DNA from 2 places in the Clostridium sp. SHJSY1 genome. Region 1 is predicted to be linked to the other one. Evidence: a T-box and tRNA genes for the amino acid it is inferred to sense, from the RefSeq annotation. Region 1 holds a T-box; the other holds one or more tRNA genes.
What was found. A T-box is a leader RNA that pairs with one kind of tRNA and senses whether it is charged. The one in region 1 lies ahead of thrS (threonine--tRNA ligase), so its partner is inferred to be a tRNA-Thr.
Positions count from the first base shown of each region.

Region 2: it has a tRNA-Thr gene. The T-box ahead of thrS (threonine--tRNA ligase) is inferred to sense a tRNA for this amino acid. The anticodon was not compared.

Region 1 is NZ_JANDMF010000069.1:2,471-5,901, reverse strand. Features, by position in the region: gene NNC19_RS21580 (LacI family DNA-binding transcriptional regulator) at 1-990, shown strand, start outside; tRNA gene NNC19_RS21575 (tRNA-Gly) at 1,041-1,116, opposite strand; T-box leader at 1,362-1,564, shown strand; gene thrS (threonine--tRNA ligase) at 1,633-3,431, shown strand, end outside.
Region 2 is NZ_JANDMF010000030.1:39,520-42,950, forward strand. Features, by position in the region: gene nusG (transcription termination/antitermination protein NusG) at 1-104, opposite strand, end outside; gene secE (preprotein translocase subunit SecE) at 137-367, opposite strand; gene rpmG (50S ribosomal protein L33) at 419-568, opposite strand; gene tuf (elongation factor Tu) at 744-1,937, opposite strand; tRNA gene NNC19_RS14120 (tRNA-Thr) at 1,995-2,070, opposite strand; gene sigH (RNA polymerase sporulation sigma factor SigH) at 2,147-2,767, opposite strand; gene NNC19_RS14130 (NYN domain-containing protein) at 2,868-3,380, opposite strand; gene rlmB (23S rRNA (guanosine(2251)-2'-O)-methyltransferase RlmB) at 3,399-3,431, opposite strand, start outside.

The sequences.
Region 1 (3,431 bases):
AAAGCTAATGTTTCAGTTGCTACAGTTTCAAGAGTTATGAATGGCAACTATCCTGTAAAACTTGAAACAAAAGAAAGAGTTCTTAGCGCAATAAAAGAGCTTAAGTTTATCCCAAATATGCAGGCACGAGAATTTACAAAACAACAATCTACTATAATAGGTATAGTAGTTCCTAGTATTAATAACATGTTTTTCCCTGAAGTTGTGAACGGGATAGATAGCGAACTAAAATCTACTGACTTTTCTTTAGTTCTTAGTTGTACAAATAATAACAAAAAAGAAGAAAGACGTTGCATAAATGATCTTATATCAAGAAATGTAGCTGGAGTAATAGTAGTGGATCCAAATACTGATAATATAAATTCTAATTTTTATAAAAATATTTCAACCAAAATTCCACTAGTATTTGTAAATGGATACTCTGTAATCCCCAATATTTCTTCTGTATCAAATGATGAATTTTTAGGTTCTGAACTTGCTTTAAGTCATTTATTAAATAATAATCATAAAGATATATTGTTTCTTAGGGGCAAAGATAGTTATTCTTATGATGTTAAAGAAAAAGTTTATGTAGATTTTATGAAAAAACTTAATAATTTTAAACCAGAATATATAATTAACATAGGTGAAGGTAACAGTAAAAACACTGTTGAAAATACAACAAAAATAATGCTAAATTTATTATCTTCAACTAAAGCAACGGCTGTTTTTGCATGTAATGATCTTATGGCTGTTGGAGTTTTAAATGCTTGCAAAAAACTAGATATAAATGTTCCAAATGATTTATCTTTAATAGGTTATGATAATATTGATTTAAGCGAATTTGTTGAACCCAAACTAACTACTATAGATCAAAATATGTTTTTACTTGGAACTAATGCATCCTCATTGTTATTAGAGAAGATTAGTAACAATAATGAACATAGTAAAAGAGTTATTTTAAATAATTCTTTAATAGAAAGAGATACAGTTATGATTATTGAAGATTAGATTTTTTCTATAAAAAAAGAGTACTTTACTATAAAAAGTTACTCTTTTTTTGGAGCGGAAGACGGGACTCGAACCCGCAACATTCACCTTGGGAAGGTGATACTCTACCATTTAAGCTACTTCCGCTAACAATGGTTTCATCAAAATATATTTTACCATTTTTTTACATAAGAATCAATACCTTTAATTTCTTTCATACTAAATTTTTCAATACTATCTTTTAACTTATCGTCCCTTTCTAAAAGAATGTTATGGTTATAATTAAAAAAATTTGTTGCAATAAGCATATTTGATTTAAATTAAAGCTATGTAAAATATATTTACTGTTGACATCCTAAATTGAGATAATTATAATAAATACTAACAAATATTGAAAAATGATGACGAGAAGAGTAAGTTAACACTTCATTATCAGAGAGAGAATACATTAGCTGTGAGTATTTTTTAATGAAATTAACTGAAAACCACCTCTGAGTGACTTTAAAAAAGTCCGTATTTATCACGTTACGATAACCTTAAGCGACCTATTTTTAGGTAATTAGAGTGGAACCACGGATATAACTTCGTCTCTATATATTAGAGATTGAAGTTTTTTTATTTGCACAAATTATATTTTAATACATATACGAGAGGAGTTTTAAAATGATTAAAGTAACTTTAAAAGACGGTTCAGTAAAAGAATTTGAAGCAGGCGTTTCAGTTTTAGATATAGCTAAAGGAATTAGCGAAGGTTTAGCTAGAAATGCTTGTTGTGGTATTGTAAATGGTAAGGTAGTAGATCTTCGTGACACAGTAAATGAAGATGTAGAACTCAGCATTTGTACATTTGATTCAGAGGAAGGTAAAAATGCTGTACGCCATAGTATTTCACACGTTTTAGCTTATGCAGTTAAAAGATTATTTCCCGAAACAAAACTTGCTATAGGTCCATCAATTCAAAATGGATTCTACTATGATTTTGACAGAGATACAGCTTTCACAGCTGAAGATGTTGCAAAATTAGAAGCTGAAATGAAAAAAATAATAAAAGAAAATCCTTCAATAGAAAGATTTTCACTTCCAAGAAATGAAGCTTTAGAGCTTATGAAAGAAGAACCATACAAAGTTGAATTAATAAATGATCTTCCTAAAGGCGAAACTATTTCCTTCTACAAAATGGGTGATTTTACTGACCTTTGTGCTGGACCTCACTTAATATCTATTAAGTCAGTGAAAGCAATTAAACTTATAAGAACAGCTGGTGCATACTGGAAAGGAAGTGAAAAGAACAAAATGCTTTCTAGAGTTTATGGTACAGCTTTCTTAAAGAATGCTGATCTAGAAGCTCACCTTGAAGCTTTAGAAGAAGCTAAGAAAAGAGATCATAACAAACTAGGAAGAGAATTAAAATTATTTACTACTGATGAAAATATAGGTCAAGGACTTCCTCTTATGATGCCAAAGGGAGCTAAAATAATTCAACTTCTTCAAAGATGGGTTGAAGATGAAGAAGAAAAGAGAGGATATGTTTTAACAAAAACTCCATTTATGGCTAAAAATGATTTATATAAAGTTTCTGGCCACTGGGATCATTATAAAGATGGAATGTTTGTATTAGGTGATGAAGAAAAGGATGAAGAAATTCTTGCATTAAGGCCAATGACTTGTCCATTTCAATACACTATATACAATGCAGAACAACACAGTTATAGAGATCTTCCTATAAGATATGGCGAAACTTCTACTTTATTTAGAAATGAAAATTCAGGAGAAATGCATGGACTTATAAGAGTTAGACAATTTACTCTTGCTGATGGTCATCTTATAGTTACACCAGAACAACTTGAAGATGAATTTAAAGGTGTTCTTGAATTAATTGATTACCTAATGAGTACCTTAGGTATTGCAGAAGATATAACTTATAGATTCTCAAAATGGGATCCTAATAACACTGAAAAGTACATAAATGATCCTGAAGCATGGACTCGCACTCAAGATACTATGAAACAAATACTAGATCACTTAAAAATAGATTATGTTGAAGCTGATGATGAAGCTGCTTTCTATGGACCAAAACTTGATTTACAATGCAGAAATGTTCATGGTAAAGAAGATACATTATTTACAGTTCAAATAGACTTTGCTTTAGCTGAAAGATTTGATATGTCTTATATTGATAAAGATGGTGAAAAGAAACGTCCTTATATAATTCATAGATCATCTATTGGCTGCTATGAAAGAACTTTAGCTATGCTTATTGAAAAATATGCTGGAGCATTCCCAACTTGGTTATCACCAGTTCAAGTAAAAGTTCTACCTATTTCTGATAAATACAATGATTATGCAGAATCTGTTGTTAAATCTTTAAGAAATAAAGGGGTAAGAATTGAAGCAGATTATAGAGCTGAAAAAGTTGGTTACAAAATCAGAGAAGCTAGATTAGAAAGAATTCCTTATATACT
Region 2 (3,431 bases), on a different contig from region 1:
TCTTGAAGATTTCTATTTTCTACAATCTTCTCAATACTAGCCTTAACTTTGTTTTCATATCCTGAATATGTATGTACTACATACCATCTTGCTCTTTCACTCATATTTGTCTGGTGAAATTCCACCTAAACCTCCCTTACTTAAGTTTCAAAATCACTTCAAAGAGGTTTTGAAAAATATAATCGAATCCGCCAACCATAATTATATAAATTATGGAGACTACAGCAACAGCAATAAATGCTTTTTTGGTTTCTTTGTTAGTAGGCCAAGTTATTCTTTTCACTTCTGCCTTCATTTCTCTAAAAAATTTCAATATTCCGCCTTTTTTAGCGTTACTCTCAATTTTTGCACTACTGTTTACAGCCATTTCTCTCACATCCTTAAATTTAGTAAGTCTGTGTCTCTACTCAATCGCCAATTATTTTGTTTCTCTATGAAGAGTGTGCTTCTTACAAAATTTACAATACTTCTGCATTTCCATTCTGTCTGGGTTGTTCTTTTTATTCTTCATTGAGTTATAATTTCTTTGTTTACACTCTGTGCATGCTAAAGTTATCTTTACTCTCACGGGTCTGCACCTCCAGTTATTCATATATATTTAAGAGACAATACTCTTAACACTTCAACTAATTACGTAATTGTGAGTTACTTTTCCACATTAACATAAAAGTCACATACTGTCAATATGTTGTCTCTTTTCAAAGGACTAGGCATCAATACCCAGTCCTTAAAAATCAAGTAAATTATTCCACTATGCTAGTAACAACACCTGATCCTACTGTTCTTCCACCTTCTCTTATAGCAAATCTTAATCCTTCATCCATTGCTACTTGAGTTATTAATTCAACATTCATATCTATGTGATCTCCTGGCATTACCATTTCCATTCCTTCTGGTAACTTAATTGATCCTGTTACGTCTGTTGTTCTGAAATAGAATTGTGGTCTATATCCATCAAAGAATGGTGTATGTCTTCCACCTTCTTCTTTTTTAAGTACGTATACTTGACCTACGAACTTGCTATGTGGGTGTACTGATCCTGGCTTAGAGATTACTTGACCTCTTTCAATATCAGTTCTTTGTACACCTCTTAATAATGCTCCTATGTTATCCCCTGCTTGAGCATCATCTAGTAACTTTCTGAACATTTCTATTCCTGTTACTACTACCTTCTTCTTTTCTTCACTTAATCCTACGATTTCTACTTCGTCTCCTACGTGAAGAATTCCTCTTTCTACTCTTCCAGTCGCAACTGTTCCTCTACCTGTGATAGTGAATACATCTTCGATTGGCATTAAGAAAGGCTTATCTGTTGCTCTTTCTGGAGTTGGGATATAGCTATCTACTGCATCCATTAGTTCCATTATACATTTTGTTGCTTCTTCATCTGTTGGGTTTTCTAATGCTTTTAATGCTGATCCTGTTACTACCGGAATATCATCTCCTGGGAAGTTGTATTCGCTTAATAATTCTCTAACTTCCATTTCTACTAATTCTAATAATTCTGGATCATCTACCATATCTGCTTTGTTTAAGAATACTACGATATAGTCAACACCAACTCTTGATGCTAGTAGTATATGTTCTCTTGTTTGAGGCATTGGTCCATCTGCTGCTGAACATACTAGGATTGCTCCATCCATTTGTGCTGCTCCTGTAATCATGTTCTTAACATAGTCAGCATGTCCTGGACAGTCAACGTGCGCATAGTGTCTGTTATCTGTTTGATATTCAACATGTGCTGTGTTGATTGTAATTCCTCTTTCTTTCTCTTCTGGTGCTTTATCTATTGATGCATAATCAAATGCTTCAGCATACCCTTTCTTTGCTAATACTGTTGTAATAGCTGCTGTTAATGTTGTCTTACCGTGGTCTACGTGACCAATTGTTCCAATATTTACGTGTGGTTTACTTCTTTCGAATTTTTCCTTTGCCATTGTAAAATTCCTCCTTCTATTTGTTGATAAACTTTGCCTAGCGTTTTGTTTAAATTTTGGAGCTCACGATCGGGATTGAACCGACGACCTCCGCCTTACCAAGGCGACGCTCTACCGACTGAGCTACGTGAGCACTCGTATATTAATTTTTTCTCAATATACCAATTATAAAGTTTACTATCAATCATTTTATTTGTCAATAAAAAATACTACTTTAAATCTAAGCATTTCTCCAATTTTCTTTTAACTCTTTGCAATGCATTATCTATAGATTTTGCATGTCTATCCAAATCACATGCAATTTCTTGATATGACTTCCCATCTAAATAGGACGTAAGCACTTCTAGTTCTAGTTCTGATAACACCTTGGCAATTTCACTTTCTATATGCTCCATCTGTTCTTGACTTATTATTAACTCTTCAGGATTAGTTATTTTAAATCCAGCAAGCACATCTAATAAGGTTCTTTCAGACTCTTCTTCATATATAGGTTTGTTAAGTGAAACATATGTATTTAAAGGTATGTGTTTTTGCCTAGTTGCAGTTTTGATAGCTGTAATAATTTGTCTTGTCACACATAGCTCAGCAAAAGCCCTAAACGATGTAAGTTTATCAGGTTTAAAGTCTCTTATAGCCTTATATAACCCTATCATTCCTTCTTGATATATATCCTCTTTATCTGCACCTATTAAGAAGTAAGATTTAGCCTTTGCTTTAACAAAATTCTCATACTTTGTAATAAGATATTCTTGAGCTCTAGCATTCCCATCTTTAGCTTCCAATACAATTTCTTCATCTAATTTTTCTTCAAATTCCGAATAATTACCCATTGAATATCTCTTATCGTACACTGCTCCCCCTCCGAACTATGTCAATTACAATCTAAATTATACTCTACCTAAATCTCTCAAGTCAAACTATTTCAACTATTCACTTGCTTCTACGAATTTTTTCAAGCTTTTGTACTATATCCCCATCTAAATTGTCTTGCAAATGATTTTTGTTTAATATCCCATCCTTTGATGTTCGTTTCCTTATTCTATGTTCTGTAGACATAACTTCATTATAAAATTCTAAGGATGCAATCCTAACAGCACCTCTTTGAAATATAGTTTGTTGTTCTAACCAATCTGAAGTAACAACATAAACCTCATATCTTCTACCTAAATTATGGACCTCTCTCTCTATATAACTATCTGCCGTTTCTCCATCCTTTGTAAAGATTATAGATAGATTTTTATTTACATTTTCCTTATTTTCAATATTTCCTGCAACCTTATGCCCATCAAATACCACTATAATTTTTGAGTCATTATACGATCCATAATTATGCAATATATTAATCAATTTTAACCTTCGCCCATCAAAGCTATCATTTTTTCCTTCTTTTAGATTAGGCCAACTATTTAAGACATTATATCCATCTATAAAAAATATCTTCATGGAGTCCCCCTTTTGAATTTACTTCAATCTTCCCTTTAGTATTTCATACAT